DNA from 4 places in the Salinicola sp. CR57 genome. Region 1 is predicted to be linked to each of the others. Evidence: predicted binding sites of a transcription regulator. Region 1 holds the regulator's gene; each other region holds the start of a gene.

What was found. Region 1 encodes sigma-54, which starts transcription at its own class of promoters, with help from an activator protein. Its sites were predicted from a motif close to TGGCACNNNNNTTGCTNT; they were not measured.
Region 2: the regulator sigma-54 is predicted to act here: its motif matches at 2,006-2,023, upstream of nirB (nitrite reductase large subunit NirB).
Region 3: the regulator sigma-54 is predicted to act here: its motif matches at 2,433-2,450, upstream of DOM56_RS01585 (NCS1 family nucleobase:cation symporter-1).
Region 4: the regulator sigma-54 is predicted to act here: its motif matches at 2,789-2,806, upstream of urtA (urea ABC transporter substrate-binding protein).

Annotation. Positions count from the first base shown of each region.
Region 1 covers NZ_PZJL01000009.1:2,669-7,141, reverse strand. The annotation lists gene lptC (LPS export ABC transporter periplasmic protein LptC) at 1-142, shown strand, start outside; gene lptA (lipopolysaccharide transport periplasmic protein LptA) at 139-669, shown strand; gene lptB (LPS export ABC transporter ATP-binding protein) at 762-1,487, shown strand; gene DOM56_RS14530 (RNA polymerase factor sigma-54) at 1,627-3,054, shown strand; gene raiA (ribosome-associated translation inhibitor RaiA) at 3,174-3,482, shown strand; gene ptsN (PTS IIA-like nitrogen regulatory protein PtsN) at 3,492-3,971, shown strand; gene rapZ (RNase adapter RapZ) at 3,975-4,473, shown strand, end outside.
Region 2 covers NZ_PZJL01000005.1:232,652-237,124, reverse strand. The annotation lists gene DOM56_RS07710 (GNAT family N-acetyltransferase) at 1-59, opposite strand, end outside; gene DOM56_RS07705 (zinc ribbon domain-containing protein YjdM) at 147-488, opposite strand; gene cobA (uroporphyrinogen-III C-methyltransferase) at 550-1,344, opposite strand; gene nirB (nitrite reductase large subunit NirB) at 2,260-4,473, shown strand, end outside.
Region 3 covers NZ_PZJL01000001.1:333,577-338,049, forward strand. The annotation lists gene DOM56_RS01570 (sodium:solute symporter family protein) at 1-623, shown strand, start outside; gene DOM56_RS01575 (ureidoglycolate lyase) at 800-1,285, opposite strand; gene DOM56_RS01580 (hypothetical protein) at 1,483-2,043, shown strand; gene DOM56_RS01585 (NCS1 family nucleobase:cation symporter-1) at 2,507-3,946, shown strand; gene DOM56_RS01590 (4-hydroxyproline epimerase) at 4,265-4,473, shown strand, end outside.
Region 4 covers NZ_PZJL01000005.1:640,553-645,025, reverse strand. The annotation lists gene urtB (urea ABC transporter permease subunit UrtB) at 1-1,192, opposite strand, end outside; gene urtA (urea ABC transporter substrate-binding protein) at 1,278-2,585, opposite strand; gene DOM56_RS09665 (acyl-CoA dehydrogenase C-terminal domain-containing protein) at 2,925-4,473, opposite strand, start outside.

The DNA of each region.
Region 1 (4,473 bases):
TGACACGCCCTCCGTGTTGCGCCAGCATAATCAGACCATGCGCGGGGATCGCTTCGATGCCTGGATCAACGAAGATCGTATGCGTTTGACCGACAACGTGCAGGGGCGCCTGCCACAGCAATCTGAGGATCAAGGATCATGAGGCGAGAAATCGGCCAACTCCTGGTGCTGACCGCGCTGGGTTTCACCAGTTTTCCAACCATCGCGCTGGAAAGCGATGCCAGTTCACCGATCGAGATCGCCGCCGATCAACTCGAGCTGGACGACCGTCAGGGTACTGCAGTCTATACGGGTGGCGTCGACCTGCAGCAAGGCAGCATGCACCTCAAGGCCGCACGCGTCGACATCCAGCGCGGCAACAACGGCCAGGTCAGCCTGGTCACCGCCAAGGGCGGCGGCGGCGAGCGCGCCTACCTCGAACAGAAGCCGTCCCCCGACCAGGAGATCGTCAAGGGCTGGGGCGACACCGTGGTCTATCACGCGGCCCAACGACGCGTGGAACTGATCGGTAACGCGGAACTTCATCAGGCCGGCGACACCTTCGATGGTGCCTATGTCGAGTATTATCTCGACTCGCGACGCGTCCAGGCCCGCTCCGCCCAGAACAGCGACGGGAACGGCGACGGCCGCGTCCGCATGACCCTCACGCCGCGTGACTCGTCCCAGTAACGCTCAAACCCTGACCCGGCACGGCCTCGAGCCGCCGCGTGGGGCGTGATCGCCGACACCATACCCGGCGCGCAGCCACAAGGATCGTATTCATGAAAACGCTAACGGCCGCCAACCTTGCTAAGAGCTACAAGGGACGCCGAGTCGTCCACGACTTCAGCCTGACGCTGCGGCAAGGCAGCATCGTCGGCCTGCTGGGGCCGAATGGCGCAGGCAAGACCACCTCCTTCTACATGATCGTCGGCCTGGTCAAGTCCGATGCCGGCAGCGTCCATATCGACGACATGGATCTCAGCCGCGCCCCGATGCACGACCGGGCGCGAGCCGGCATCGGCTATCTGCCGCAGGAAGCCTCGATCTTCCGCAAGCTGAGCGTTGCCGACAACATCATGGCCATCCTCGAGACGCGCAAGGACCTGGATCGTGCCGGGCGACGCGAGCGGCTGGAACAGCTGCTCGGCGACTTCCACGTCGATCATATTCGCGACAACCTGGGCATGAGCCTGTCCGGCGGCGAGCGGCGGCGGGTCGAGATCGCCCGCGCCCTGGCCACCGAGCCGGCCTTCGTGCTGCTCGACGAACCGTTCGCCGGTGTCGACCCCATTTCGGTCGGTGACATCAAGAGCATCATCCGCCAGCTGCGCGACCGCGAGATCGGCGTCCTGATCACCGATCACAACGTGCGCGAGACGCTCGACATCTGCGATAATGCCTACATTGTCGGCGACGGCCAGATCATCGCCGAGGGCCGGCCCCAGGCCATTCTCGAAAACCAGCGCGTCCGCGAGGTCTATCTTGGCCACGAGTTCCGCCTGTAGTCGCCTCTCCCTCGTCATGCCATCGGCAGCCATACCTGGCATCCGCGTCGATGGCATGTTTCTTGCATGAAACGTTGCATCTCGTCACCGCAGCCAGTAACGTAAGCCTTCCACCGTTGATTGTGACGATCGTTTCTCCATGTCCATGAAGCCCTCGCTGCAACTCAGGGTCGGCACGCAGTTGACCATGACGCCTCAGCTCCAGCAGGCCATTCAACTGCTCCAGCTGTCGACGCTCGACCTCCGCCAGGAAATCCAGCAGGCGCTCGAATCCAATCCCATGCTGGAGATGGAAGAGCCCTACTCGGAGCAGGAAACTCAGGACGCCACGGAAGACGAGTGGGCCAGTGACATTCCCGATGAACTGGCCCTCGACAGCGACTGGAGCGATACCTACCAGGACGCCCATGCCAGCTCGTCGGGTAGCGCCAGCGAAGAAGCGCCGGATTTCGACCGCAACGCAGCCGTGACCACCCTCCAGGATTATCTGCTCTGGCAACTGGCCATGGGAGATTTCGACGAGCGCGAGCGCGCGCTCGGGGAGTGCCTGATCGACGCCGTCAACGACGACGGCTACCTGGTGGGCTCGCTGGACGAGCTGGCGACGAGTCTGCGCGAGCAGCGCAGAGAGAGCGTCAGCATGGCCGATCTCGAGCACATGCTCATGCGCCTGCAGCAGTTCGATCCGACCGGCGTCGGCGCTCGCAATCTGCGCGAATGCCTGCTGCTTCAACTCGGCACACTGGACGACGACACGCCGCTGCTACCCCAGGCCAAGCGCCTGGTGCGCCAGTTTCTCGAGGCGCTGGCCGGCAACGACCGGCGACTGCTCAAGCGTCGCCTGCGTCTCGAGGAGAACGAACTCGACAGCGTCATCGCCCTGATCCGGACGCTGGAGCCGCGCCCGGGGCAGCGCTTCGATACCAGTCGTGACGATTACGTGGTTCCCGATCTGGTTGCCACGCCCTCTCGCGATGGCTGGCGCATCGAGCTCAATGCCGAAACCCTGCCGCGCCTGCGCATTCAGCCCGACTACGCCGCCCTGATCAAGCGGGCGGACAAGAGCGATGACAACACCTTCCTGCGCCAGCACCTGCAGGAAGCCCGCTGGCTGATCAAGAGCCTCTCCAGTCGAAACGATACCCTGCTCAAGGTGGGTCGAGAGATCATGTCGCGCCAGATCGGGTTTCTCGAGCGCGGCGAAGAGGCGATGAAACCCCTGATCCTGGCCGATATCGCCCGCAGCGTCGACATGCATGAATCGACGATCTCCCGCGTCACGACCCAGAAGTACATTCACACGCCACGCGGCGTATTCGAGCTGAAATATTTTTTCTCGAGCCAGGTCGGCGGCCAGGGCGGCGAAGGTGATAGCTATTCGAGTACCGCCATCCGCGCTCGCATCAAGAAATTCATTGGCGACGAATCCCCTCGCAAGCCGCTGTCGGACAGCAAACTGGTCGAATTGCTGGCCCAGTCCGATATCAGCGTGGCCAGACGCACCGTGGCCAAATATCGCGAAGCCATGGGCATTCCGTCCTCCAGCGAGCGCAAGCGTCTGGCCTGATACAGGGCTCCGAAACCAGTCAAGACTCGCCATTCCGAATCAGATCGATCACGATGCCTTTGCAGTCCCCTGAAAAGGGTTACAATCAGAAGTGCCATCTGCCGCAACAGGAGTGTGTCATGCAAGTGAACGTTACCGGCCACCATGTCGAGCTGACCGACGCCCTCCGGGACTACGTCGGAGAGAAACTCGTTCGTTTGGAGCGTCACTACGACAACATCACCAATGTCCAGGTCACCCTGAGTGTCGAGAAGGAACGCCAGCAGGCAGCCTGTACCCTGCACGCAGCAGGCGGCGATCTACACGCCGAAGCCAGCGACACCGACATGTATGCCGCCATCGATTCACTGGCCGACAAACTCGACCGCCAACTGGTCAAACACAAAGAGAAGGCACAAGCCCGCGCCCAAGGCGCAGGCGCCCGCTGACGCCTGATGATGACACTGGAAAGCATTCTGCCCCCCGAGCGAACTCTGTTCGAGGTCACGGGGGGCAGCAAAAAACGTCTGCTGGAATTCTTCAGCACCTTCATCGCCCAGAATACACCCAGTCTGGATAGCCATGAGGTCTTCAGCCGCCTGATCGGTCGCGAGCGACTGGGTAGCACGGGGATCGGCAACGGCGTTGCCATCCCCCATGCCCGCAGTCCGCATTGCAAAGGGCCGATCGCGGGATTCATGCGCCTGGAAGACGCCATCGACTTCGATGCCATCGACGGCGAGCCGGTGGATCTGGTTTTCGTGCTGCTGGTGCCGGAAGAGGCGGATGATGCGCATCTGTCGCTGCTGGCGGAAGTTGCCGGCATCATGAATCAGAGCAGCGTTCGGCAGCAGTTGCGTCAGGCCGACTCGCAGCGGGCGTTGCATGACGCGCTCGTCGATGCCATCCGCCATCACCGTGACAGCGACGACGGATAAGCGATGCAACTCGTCATCATCAGCGGCCGCTCGGGCTCGGGGAAATCGATCGCGCTGCAGGCGCTCGAGGATCTTGGCTACTATGCCATCGACAACCTCCCGGCCAACCTGCTGGCACCGCTGATCGACGAGCTACGCAGCGCGCCACCCTCCCGCCCCAACGTGGCGGTCAGCATCGACGCACGCAACCTGCCCGAATCGCTGGAGCGTTTCCCCATCCTGCTGGAGGCGGTACGCAAGCGCGGCATCGATACTCAGGTCGTCTATCTCACCGCCGACGCCAAGATCCTGCTCGAGCGCTACTCGGCCACTCGCCGCCGTCACCCGCTGACCCGCGGCAATGACATGACCCTGGCCGAGGCCATCGATCACGAGCAAAGCTATCTCGCGCCGATTCGCCGCGTGGCCGACCTGGTCATCGATACCCAAGGGCTCTCGGTGCACGATCTCCGGGCCCGGATCGGCGAGCAGGTGGCCAAGCATACCGGTGGCCGCCTGACCC
Region 2 (4,473 bases), on a different contig from region 1:
ACCGTTTCGATGCCAAGCGTGTCAACGCGGTCCAACCGAGAGATCTTCCAGTCCATCATGGCCCCACCCGTGATGCTGAATCCCAAGTCGATCGACGGCTAGAGAAGCCCGATAGGTCCAACGCCCGAGCTGGCGTCGATTCGATGTCAGGCCTTCTTGACGAACTCGGACTTGAGTTTCATGGCGCCAATCCCATCGATCTTGCAGTCGATATCGTGATCGCCATCGACCAGGCGAATGCTCTTGACCTTGGTGCCCACTTTCACGACCTGCGAAGATCCCTTGATCTTCAGGTCCTTGATCACGGTCACGCTGTCGCCGTCGGCAAGCGGGGAGCCGTGCGCGTCAGTGACTGTCCGCTCATCCTTCTCACCATCGGCAGTCGCAACGCTGGACCATTCATGGGCGCACTCGGGACAGATGAATAGCAGGTTGTCGGCATAGGTATATTCCGACCCGCACTGCGGGCAGGCTGGCAGTTGGCTCACGTGTAGCCCCTCGACATCTGGAAAGTGGCGAAGTCTACGCCGCCGACCCGAGGCTGCCCAGTCAAAGGTTCTCATCGATCGGGATCGACGCACCGGTGGTGGCCTGGGCCATGGCGACGATGCTGCCGACCACGACCAGGCAAGGCGAGGGCAACGGGTTGGCGGCGTGCCTCCGGGGCATGTCCGCCAGCGTACCGATGAGCGCCTGCTGCTCGGGTAGCGAAGCATTGGCGACCAGCATCACAGGCCACTCGGCCGGAAGGCCGGCACCGGTCAGGCCCTCGCAGATCATCTCGAGGCGGTCGAGCCCCATGTAGAAGACCAGTGTCTCATCTCGGTGGGCAAGCGTCGTCCAGTCGGGCATCGTCTCGTCGCTGCACTGTCGGGCGGTAATGAAACGCAAGCGCTGGGCGTGGGCACGATCGGTCAGCGGCAGCCCCAGGGCCGCCGCCGCGCCGGAAGCGGCGGTGATGCCGGGCACGATCTCGCTGTCGATACCGGCCTCGGCGAGCGCGGCAAGCTCTTCGCCCATGCGCCCGAAGATCCCCGGATCGCCGCCTTTGAGTCGCACCACACGTTTGCCCGCGGCGGCGAGCCTCACCATCAGATCGCCGATTTCCGCCTGCGGCACGCTGTGATCGCCCTTCGCCTTGCCGACGTAGTAGCGTTCGCACCCTTTCGGTAACAAGGCGAGGATCTCGGCGCCGACCAGGCGATCATAGACTACCGCTTGTGCTGACTCGATGCGCCGCAGCGCACGGACGGTCAGCAGATCAGCCGAGCCCGGGCCCGCCCCCACCAGCGAGACCCGGCAGGTACGCTGCCCAACTGCACCAATACGGCCCTTGGGGTCCATGGCGGCGAAGAGCCACTGCTGGGCCGTTTGCCGCATGCGTGCCATCCAACCGGTCGATCCAGGCGCCCATTCGCGCCTGGATCGATGAGTGGGATGATGAATCGGGATACGACTCGGATGACAGGCTGGCATCGGCAGACTCCTCTTCCAACGGCAATTTCCAATCGGGTTGACGCGAATCGTGTAACCGAGCGCGGCAGAGCGCTACGCCTGTCACCTGAAGAGAGGCCGCGCTCGAACGCAAAGAGGCCCGACTCACCGCCATGGGTGAGTCAGGCCTCTTTGCCTGCCGTCGGCCCAGAGAGGACCGACACTTCAACTGTCTCTTCCGCAGCCGATGACACGGTTCGTGCCTCGCTCCTGCACTCCGGCCCGACACCCTCTTTGGCATCCGACCACCGCCTTGTCGGCGTTTCGATTCATCCATCATTGGGCAATTTCAGGGCCAACAATCGTCTTTACCTTTCCAGACAGTCACCTGTCTCCCCCGTCCAGCCCCATTCCCCATCCGCGTCACCGCGGTGTGGCGTCGCGGCGGGAGTTCCTGGTGCAGAAGTCGCTCGACTTGCACCATCGATGTTCATCCGCGCGGGAGACCGGCGCGCATCGCAGCCGACAGCATTGACTCAACACCTTGAAATCCATCGCAGGAATCGCCGACTGGCATGCCATTCGCTTGACGGACTACAGGCAGTGACCAACGACGGTCATCGCCAGCCGCGCGCCGGATCGATGTTGCGCGACGGCCGCAGGTCCGGACGGGTGGGTTCCGGGTATGCCGTTAGACCGAATATAGAATTCAGGCAAAGGCGCCTGATGCCGCGAAGCCAACGCTTCGTGTCATCAGGCGCCTTTTTGCGTTGTATGGCTCGCCACCACCTTGCCATTCAAGCCCAACGAACGAGAGGAGGCTGGATGAACACTCCCGCTGTCTATGCCGACACCCCGACCGCGCCCCAAGCCAAGGCCCCCCTGCCCCGCCTGATCGTGATCGGCAACGGCATGGTCGGTCACCACTTGCTGGAACGGCTGATCGAGCAGGACGCCCATCGCCGGTTCGCGGTAACCGTTTTCGGCGAGGAGCGTCGCCGAGCCTATGATCGTGTACACCTTTCCGAGTACTTCGGTGGCCGCGACGCAGATTCGCTCTCGCTGAGCGAGGCCGACTATTGCGATCTCAACGGTATCGAGCTGCATCTCGACGAAGCCGTCACCGCGATCGACCGAAAGGCGAAGTGCGTCACCACCACCCGCGGCGAATATGCCTACGATCAGTTGGTGCTGGCCACCGGCTCCTTCCCCTTCGTGCCGCCGATTCCCACTCCGGAAGAGGCCGAGGAGAGCCATGCGGCGCTGGTCTATCGCACCCTCGACGATCTCGACCGCATTCGCGATGCCGCCGAATCGCTCTCGGCACGGGAAACTCGACGCGGCGTCGTCGTCGGCGGCGGTCTGCTTGGCCTGGAGGCGGCCAATGCGCTCAGATCACTGGGGCTCGAAACCCATATCGTCGAATTCGCGCCCCAACTGATGCCGGTACAACTGGATACCGAAGGCGGGGAAGCGTTGCGGCAGCAGATAGAAGCGCTGGGCGTGAACGTCCACCTGGAGCGCGCCACGACTGAAATCATCGCGGGCGAAGCCCACCGCTACCGCATGAATTTCGCCGACGGCGAGTGGCTCGAGACCGACATGATCGTCTTTTCCGCCGGCATTCGCCCCCAGGACCGGCTGGCACGGGAGTGCGGGCTCGAGATCGGCGAGCGCGGCGGCATCGCCATCGACGATACCTGCCATACCTCCGATCCGGATATCTTCGCCATCGGCGAGTGTGCACTCTGGAACGACCGGACCTTCGGCCTGGTCGCGCCGGGCTACACCATGGCACGCACCGTCGCCGGCTGCTTGACCGGCACCTGCGAACCGTTCAGCGGCGCCGACATGTCGACCAAGCTCAAGCTGCTCGGCGTCGACGTGGGCTCGATCGGCGATGCCCACGCCGCCACCGAAGACGCCGTGAGTTACCGCTTCATCGACGAGGCCCGCCATGGCTATCGCCGCCTGGTCGTCTCCGCCGACGGCAGGCGCGCAATCGGCGCCGTGCTGGTGGGCGACAACAGCCACTACGACACCCTGCTGCAGTACGTGCAGAACGGCATCGGGCTGTCCGCCGATCCCGCCAGCCTGATCCTGCCCCAGGGCGAAGGCGCCCCACTGCTGGGTGCCGACGCGCTGCCGGAGACCGCGACGATCTGCTCGTGCCACAACGTCTCCAAGAGCGCGATCTGCCAGACGGTCGAGGGCGGTTGCAGCGATCTCGGCACACTCAAGGCAGAGACCAAAGCGAGCACCGGCTGCGGCGGCTGCACCGCCCTGCTCAAGCAGGTCTTCGAGCATGAACTCGAGCGCCGCGGCATCGAGGTCGACCGCAGCCTGTGCGAGCACTTCGCCTATACCCGCCAGGAACTCTACGGGATCATTCGCGTCGAGGGCCTTCGCAGTTTCGAAGCACTGCTTGCCCGCCACGGCAAGGGCCAGCTCGGTTGCGATATCTGCAAGCCGGCGGTGGCCTCGATTCTCGCCTCGTGCTGGAACGAGTCGATCACCAGCCCCTCGCTGGTGCCGCTGCAGGACACCAACGACACCTTCATGGCCAATATGCAGAAGAACGGCACCTACTCCGTGGTGCCGCGCATTCCCGGTGGCGAGATCACCCCGGACAAGCTGATCGCCATCGGCGCCGTGGCCAAGAAGTACGACCTGTACACCAAGATCACCGGCGGCCAGCGCATCGATCTGTTCGGCGCTCAGTTGCATGAACTGCCGAAGATCTGGAGCGAGCTGATCGACGCCGGATTCGAGACCGGCCACGCCTACGGCAAGTCCACGCGGACGGTGAAATCCTGCGTCGGCAACACCTGGTGTCGCTATGGCGTCCAGGACAGCGTGGCCATGGCGCTGACCATCGAGAATCGCTACAAGGGGCTGCGCTCGCCGCACAAGCTCAAGTTCGCCGTCTCCGGCTGCACGCGAGAATGCGCGGAAGCCCAGAGCAAGGATGTCGGCGTGATCGCCACCGAGCACGGCTGGAATCTCTTCGTCTGCGGTAATGGCGGCATGCGCCCGCGC
Region 3 (4,473 bases), on a different contig from region 1:
CCGGCCTGGACAACAGCAACTTCGCCTTCCCGTTCCTCGCCACCGAGATTCTGCCGCTGTGGCTCGGCCTGCTGCTGCTGGTGGCGGGGCTGTCGGCGACCATGTCCAGCGCCAGCTCCGATGCCATTGCCGGCGTCTCGATCCTGCTGCGCGATGTCTATGTGCTGTTTACCGGCCACACGCCGTCGGCTCGCAAGGTCGTGGGGCTGTCCCGGCTGGCGCTGGTCGCCACCATCGGCCTGGCGCTGCTGTTCGCACTCACTTCCAACAACGTCATCAGCTATATCACCAGCATGATCGCCACGGTGATGGCGGGGATGTTCGTCTGTGGCGTGCTGGGGCGCTTCTGGCCACGCTACAACTGGCAGGGCGCCATCGCCACCCTGATCGCCGCATCGGCGACCTCGCTGGCGGTGATCAATGTCGACAGCTGGACCGCTTTCTGGGGCAACCCCAGTATCCCCGCCGTCCTGGTCGCACTGGTCGTGGGCATCGTCGTCAGCCTGGTCACCCCGGCCTCGAAGGTGACACCGGAACAGGCGCTCAAGATCATCGACGACGAACGCGAGCACATGGAACTGGAGGAGGACCCCGCCAGCGCGCTCAGCGGCAAGTCAGTCTGATACGGAACCGTCGACACCAACGAAAACGCCACCCCATCGGGGTGGCGTTCTTGTAGCGGTCACCGTATTCACGCCCGGTCCGCGCGCATGAGCGAGCACGTGCGGGAGATGCTTTTCGAACTCTCCGACATCGACCAACCCGACATGGATCGCCAGTTCTTCGCGCCACCGACTCGCTAAGGCAGCACGACCCGAATCCCTATCTCCCGCTCGTCGAGGTTGTCGGCGCCACCGCGATCGACGACCAGAAACTCCCCCTCTTTCTCCAGTACCGAATGGACCGCGTGCCAGGTGCCGGCCCGGTAGTTGACCCCCTGGTGGCCGTCCGTGACGAAGGCGCGAATCGCGTTCGGATCGATATCGTCGCCCGGCGGCGCCACGACCACGATGAAGCGCTCCTCGTGCAGCGGCATGAATGCCTGGCTGCCCAGCGGATGGCGCTCGAGCAGCTCGATCTCCAGCGGCAGCGTCACCGGTTGGCTGACGAAGATGCTGATCAGCGGTGGCGATGGCGTATCGACGATCTCGATCTTGGCCAGCGCGTGGTGACGCCGGGTGCGGCCGTTGTTGATCGGGAACGACTCGCTGCCGCGTGAGTCGATCACATCGCCGAACGGCGCGAAGGGCTTGGCGCTCAGCGGTTGAGCTATCAATTCCAACATTCCGGTTTCTCTCGTCGTTGTTGCCGGGGCGTTGCGGTTTTCAATCGGTTCGAGTCTATTCTCCATTAATTCAGGTCCAGCGCGACTCGTGCCTCCCTTGCAAGATGGGAGTCGCGACGATGATCCAGGAGGGCCATTCTGTCGACAGACATCGCATTGTGATCCGTTTGTCGAAAAGCCGTCGATCAGGAGGCATCGTGAGCAATTTTCCCATCATCGCCACCATGCTTTCCATGGTACTGGGGCTTTCCGTCACCCGCCTTCTACTGGGGGCGGTAACGGTGTTCCGTATTCGTCGTGCCGCGAAGCTGGATTGGGTGCCTATTGTCTGGGCCGCCATTCTGTTCTCGATGCAATTGGAGTTCTGGTGGGCAATCAATTCGCTCCCTGAAGTCAAAACGACGTTCTCGTTCCCCGAATTCTTATTGCTCGTTCTGCTGGCGTTGTCGCTGTTCGTGTCCGCGGCGTTGCTATTGCCAAACCGAAGCGAGGACGAGCAAGCCGAACTTCGCGTTTACTTTGAACAGGATGGTCGCTACGCGCTGCTCTCGCTTTCGGCGTATCTTTTTTTCGGGTCTATCGTAAATATCGCGTTTCTGAGGACCTCTCCCCTTGCTCTCTGGGGCGTTATGGACCTCATCATGATTGCGCTTCCCATCGGCGCTTTCTTTGCCAGATCGCGTAAGGTGTATTCCTCCATCGCGCTGATCTACGTACCGGTCTGCGTCATCGACGTCGTCGTTTCACTAGCTAACTGACGTGATACGAGGCTCGTGCTAGTGCCGCGGGCATGAAAAACAGAACCCATTGAATCGCTATCATCCACTCATCGACCTTATCGAGGCCGCAACAAGCGATCGTCGTATACAAAAACTTTCAGCACAGGTACCAGGATGGCTCGAGTTCCCTCTGATTGATACCTGTGTGCAGCCACTGCCCCCAAACCGTGCCGAGCATCGCCGATCTGCCCAAAAATCGTGCAACTCCCGGCAATATAGGAGATAGAGCACTACCGTCCGTGACACTCGCTCGACCCCGCTTTCCACCCACCGTGGCCGCTCAGACGCTTGATAGGTGGCCAAATTATCCATGAGCGACGGATTCTGTACCACGACGACGGCCTTCTACTATTCGTGGATGGCGAACATGGCACGCATCTTGTATACAAAAAATGCGGATCACAATCACAATCACAACACGGCCCCGCGGAGGGCGTTCGCCATGCCACAGCAACCGCATCACTCATCACACCAGTACAGTAACCGGCTGCACAATGCCGATCTTGCGCCGACGCAACAGAACTGGAACTGGTACAACATTCTCGCCTTCTGGCTTTCCGACGTGCACAGCGTCGGCGGCTACGTGGTCGCTGCCAGCCTGTTCGCGCTGGGGCTGGCCGGCTGGCAGGTACTGATCTCGCTGCTGGTGGGTATCTGCATCGTGCAGATCTTCGCCAACCTGATGGCGAGACCGAGCCAGAAGGCCGCGGTCCCCTTTCCGGTAATCTGCCGGCTCTCGTTCGGCGTATTCGGCGCCAATATCCCGGCGATGATTCGCGGCCTGATCGCCGTGGTGTGGTACGGCATCCAGACCTTTCTCGCCTCCAACGCGCTGACGATCGTGCTACTACGGCTCTTCCCCGGCATGGAGTCGCTGGCCGGCCCCAGCTTCCTGGGGCTCTCCTATCTTGGCTGGATCAGCTTCATGCTGCTGTGGTGCCTGCAAGCGATCGTCTTCTGGCACGGCATGGATTCGATCCGGCGCTTCATCGACTGGAGCGGCCCGGCGGTCTACGTGGTGATGTTCGTGCTGGCGGCGTGGCTGGTGTGGCAGGCGGGCTGGTCCAACATCAGCTTCACCCTCAGCGACATCCAGCTCTCCCCCGGCGAGCAGCTGTGGCAGATGGTGATTGCCGCGGCCATCGTGGCCGGCTACTTCGCCGGCCCGACGCTCAACTTCGGCGACTTCACCCGTTACGCCCGCAGCTTCGAGGACGTCAAGCGCGGCAACTTCTGGGGCCTGCCGGTCAACTTCCTGGTCTTCTCCGCCACCACGGTGATGATGGTCTCGGCGACCCTGCCGGTGTTCGGTGAGATGATCGACGACCCGATCCAGACCGTGGCGCGACTCGACAACACCTTCATCGCCCTGCTCGGTGCCGCGACCTTCGTCACCACCACCATCGGGATCAACATCGTCGCCAACTTCGTCGCCCCGGCGTTCGACTTCTCCAACATGGCGCCCAGCAAGATCAGCTTCCGGACCGGCGGCTTCATCGCTGCGGTGGGCTCAATCTTCCTCACCCCGTGGAACCTGTTCAGCAACCCGGAAATCATCCACTACACCGTGGACCTGCTGGCGGCGGCCATCGGCCCGCTCTACGGCATCCTGATCATGGACTACTACCGCATTCGCCGCGGGCAGATCGACGTCGATGCACTGTTCAGCGTCGACCCCAACGGCCCCTACTGGTACCGCAACGGCTTCAATCCGGCGGCGGTGAAGGCCGTCGTCGCCGCGTCGCTGATCGGCATCATGATCAACTTCCTGCCGCTGGGCGATCTCGGCCACTTCTCGGTGTTCATCGGCGGCGCGCTCGGCGCCACCTTCTACGCCATGGGCATGCGCCGCGCCACCGCAGCGGCAGCGGTCGCCTCCTGACCCCAGTGCCCCGGCGGCTGGCCGCCGGGGCACTGCCAGCTATCTCTCTTGACCCTCTCCATATCGGTCGTCGGTAGCTGACATCCCGCTGCCTCATGCCTAGGCCTTGCGCCCTTCTTCCTTGTCACGGCCGTGAACGCACGACTCCCAACCGCCGCCTTGTGACAGGATTATCCGTCCCCGACCTCCCGCCCGCTTTCCTTATCGCCTCAAAGATTGTATAAAATCTACAATATCGAAATCGGCCACGCTCTTCGATGCCTGTCGGCCGCCACTCCGGCCCGCCCAGACCACGCCCAGATCAGAGGGGAAATCCGCATGCAGCGTATCAACGTCATCGACTCCCACACCGGCGGCGAGCCGACCCGGCTGGTGATGTCGGGCTTCCCGGCGCTGACCGGCGACATGGCCGCCCAGCGCGATCTGCTGCGCGAGCACCATGATCAATGGCGGCGGGCCTGTCTGCTCGAGCCGAGGGGCAACGACGTGCTGGTGGGAGCGCTCTACTGCGAGCCGGTCTCCCCGGA
Region 4 (4,473 bases), on a different contig from region 1:
CGCCAAGCCGGTTGAGCGTAAAGGCGAGCGCCTCGTTGATCTGCCAGGCGCCCTGCAGCCACTCGGGCGAGGTCACTCGACGGTTGAGCGGCGAAAACACGCTGCGCACCAGCTGCTGCAGGATCAGGCTGAGGCCGAATGTCGCCAGCAGCGTCTCCAGCGGGCGGCCCTTCAGAAAGCGGATCACGGTGCGCTCGATCACCACGCCGAACGCCCCGGCGACCAGAAACCCGCCGGGTATGGCGAGCGCCAGCGCCAACCCGGGCTGGCCGGGCAGCGCCTGCTGGATCAGCCAGGTGGTGTAGGCGCCGATCATGATCAGCTCGCCGTGGGCCATGTTGATCACGCCCATGACACCGAAGGTGATTGCCAGGCCGATGGCCGCCAGCACCAGAATCGAACCGGCACTCAGGCCGAAGAACAGCGTCTGCGCGCGGTCGTACCAGGCGCGCTTGCTCTCTATGCCGCCAAGCACCGATTGCGCCTCGGCCGCCAGGGGCGAGTCGCCCGCAGCGATCGGCACCAGCGTATTGCGCACCCGCGTATCGAGATTGCCGTGCAGCGTATCGAGCGCCTCGGCATCGCCGTTCTGCACGTCGTAGAGCGCCAGCGCGACATCGAGCGGCTGGCGAACGGCGTCGCTCTCCTCCTCATCGCGCATCCGGCGAACACTGGCGACATTGTCCGCGGTGATCTCTCCGATCAACCGCCGCGCCGCCGAGAGGCGCGACGCTTCATCGCCCGCGCTCAGCGACAGCGATGCGATCAGCCCCTCGAGCTGGGCACGCAGATCGTTGTTGATCTTGAAGATATCGACCGTACGTCGGGTGCCGGTGCCGGCATCCTCGAAGGTAATCGCGTCGATGATCGGCCATTCGCGGCCGCTATCGTCGGTGACGATATAAAAGCGATCGCCACGACGCTCCTTGCCGAGACGGCCATCCAGCAGCGCCTGCAACCAGCGCGCCTTCTGCTCGACGTCACTCTCGGCGATCGCCTTCGCGGCCGCCCCCTTGACTTGGAAATTACCGGTATCCAGCGCTTCAAGCAGCGCTCGCGGCTCACTGGAGGTCGCGGCGAAAGCGCCTTGACTGATGATGCTCAGGCTCCATGCCATCAGCAGGCACAGCAGCACGGTGATCGTCGGCCTGCGCGTCGGGACGCGGCCGTCATGTTCTACGGTGGCTCTCATGGGATCGTCCTCGGACGCGTTCTATCGCCGGGCCAAACGAGCGACACCGATGCCCAGGCGGACACCGGTGTCGAACCGGTCTGATTTAGTCGGCGCCGGGACCGTCCTGGCACTGCATGCTTTCGACATCGAGCTTGCCGCAGCGCAGCGGCGCCCGCCAGTCGCTGATCAGGTTCTTGGATTCCGGCAGATAGTCGGACCAGGCATCCCCGGCAACGGTCGTCGGCGTTCGCCAGACCACGCTGAACTGGCCGTCATCCTGAATCTCGCCGATCATCACCGGCTTGGTGATGTGGTGGTTGGGCATCATGGTCGACGCACCGCCGGACAGGTTGGGCACGGTGACGCCGATGATCGAATCCTTGACCGCGTCGACATCGGTGGTCCCCGCTTGCTCGACGGCCTGTAGCCACATGTTGAAGCCGATGAAGTGCGCTTCCATCGGATCGTTGGTCACCGCCTGGTCGTTGCCGGTGTAAGCGACCCAGTCATCGATGAAGTCGTAGTTGGCATCGCTATCGACGCTCATGAAGTAGTTCCACGCCGCCATGTGGCCGACCAGCGGCGCGGTGTCGATACCGGTCAACTCCTGCTCGCCGACGGAGAATGCCACCACCGGAATGTCTCCCGCCGAGATACCCTGGTTGGCAAGTTCGTTGTAGAACGGCACGTTGGCGTCGCCATTGATGGTCGACACCACCGCAGTCTTCTTGCCCTGGCTGCCGAAATCCTTGACCTGGGAGACGATCGACTGCCAATCGCTGAAACCGAACGGCGTGTAGTTGATCATGATGTCGTCGGCAGCGACGCCATTGGCCTTGAGATACGCTTCCAGAATCTTGTTGGTGGTGCGCGGATAGACGTAGTCGGTTCCCAGCAGCGCCCAACGCTCGACGCCTTGACTCATCAGGTAATCGACAGCCGGGATCGCCTGCTGGTTGGGTGCCGCGCCGGTGTAGAAGATGTTCTCGGAGGACTCTTCGCCCTCGTACTGCACCGGATAGAACAGCAGCCCGTTGAGTTCCTCGACCACCGGCAGCACCGCCTTGCGGGACGCCGACGTCCAGTTGCCGAAAATGACGTCGACGCGATCATCGCCAGTCAGCATGTCGCGCGCCTGCTCGGCATAGAGCGACCAGTCCGAGGCCGGATCCATGACCACCGGTTCGAGCTTGCGACCCAGCAGCCCACCGGCCTCGTTCTGCTTGTCGATCAGCATCAGCATCTCGTCTTTCAGCGTCGACTCGCTGATCGCCATGGTGCCGGAGAGCGAGTGCAGGATGCCGACCCGGATCGGGCCCTCGTCCTGGGCCACCGCGGCGGTACCGAAACCGGCCAGCCCCAGCGCGATGCTGGAACCGGCAATCAATTTGCGAAGGGATGTTGTTGTCATCGGATTCTCCTGGTCATGATCCCCTGATGATCGGGAATGCTCGCCCGTGACGGCGTAGCCATCGATCGGAAAACCCCATGCATTTTTCGTGCCCTAAACTTTCACCACCTCAACCTTGTATACAAAAACCAGAAAAAAGAGCGAGAACTTCGGTCAACGGCAACGATTTGGTGCAAAAAAAGATCGAAGAACCAGAGGCGATTTCCGCAAAAGGCGCGCCAGCCACCCTGGAAAGCCTCGACTCGCACCATCGTCGCGCATGAAACTCGCACGCGAGCAGATGTCGCTCTGCGCTGGTGCAGCCTGGCCCGATATCCGAGGTCAGCCATCCATGTGACGTCAGAACCAGTCCCGTTCCAACGCCATCAGCCCCGAAGGCCCCGCCGCTATCTGACGCTCCAACGCCTCGGAATGGGGTAACTGGCGAGTCAGAAAATGCTGCCCCACGATCAACTTCGCCCGATAGAAATCCTCACCGGACGGCCCTTGCTGGGTCAGGCCGCGCTGCGCCGCGCAGGCCGCCTTCCACCACAGCCAGCTGTAGACCGCGTAGCCCAACAGGTGCAGGTAATCATTGGCGGCCGCCCCAGCCGCCGCCGCGTCCTTGCTGGCGGCATCGATCACGGCCTCGGTGACCCGCTCGAGCCGGATCAACTCACGCTCGAGCGCCTCCCGGAACGGATGCACGTCAGGCGTGTCGATATCATCGTCCTCGAGATCCGCCCTGATCCGATCGACAAGACGCTCCACATAAGCCCCCCGGTTGCGCGTCAGCTTGCGGCCGATCAGATCCATGGCCTGGATGCCGTTGGTGCCCTCGTAGATCATCGCGATTCGCGCATCACGCACGTACTGCTCGGCGCCCCATTCGACGCAGTAACCGCTGCCGCCATAGATCTGCTGCGCCTCGACCGTGGCCGCAAAGCCCCGGTCGGTCAGAAACGCCTTGGCCACCGGGGTAAGCAGCGCGACCAGCTCGTCGGCCGCCTCGCGAACCTCGCGATCGGCGTGATACTTGGCGCGGTCGAGCTCGCGGGCGACACAGGCGGCGAACAGCCGCCCGCCCTCGTTCCAGGCACGGGCGTTGAGGGCCATGCGTCGCACATCGGGATGAACCAGAATCGGATCGGCGGCCTGGTCGGGCTCGGCGGCGCCACCTGGCGCACGGCTCTGGCGACGCTCGCGGGCAAAGGCGATGGCGCTCTGGTAGGCGACGTCGCCCAGGCCCAGACCCTGTATGCCAATCGAGAGCCGCTCGTAATTCATCATCGTGAACATCGCCGCCAGCCCCTGGTGGGGTTCACCGATCAGCACGCCTTCGGCGCCCTCGAAATGCATCACGCAGGTCGCGCTGCCGTTGATGCCCATCTTGTGCTCGAGGCCACCGCAGACAACGCCGTTCGCCTCTCCCAGCGAACCGTCTTCCAGCACCCGGCGCTTGGGAACCAGGAACAGCGAGATGCCCTTGGCGCCCGGCGGCGCATCCGGCAATTTGGCCAGCACCAGGTGGACGATATTGTCGGTCAGATCGTGCTCACCGCCGGTGATCCAGATCTTGCTGCCGGTCACCGAGTAACGGCCATCATCGCTCGGCACTGCCCGCGTTTTGATCAAGCCGAGATCGGTGCCGCAGTGCGGTTCGGTCAGGCACATGGTGCCCAGCCACTCACCGGCGTAGAGCCGCGGAAGATAGCGGGTCTTGACCGCGTCGTTGGCGTAAGCGTCGAGCAACAGGCCGGCACCGTTATTGAGCGTCAGGTATAACGCAAAGCCGGTATTGCTGGCGTAGAGCAGTTCGTCGAAGGACTGGGTCAGCAGTTTGGGCAGGCCCTGTCCACCATGGGCAGGATTGCCGCCGAGCCCGCACCATCCGCCCCGCGCCAGCTCC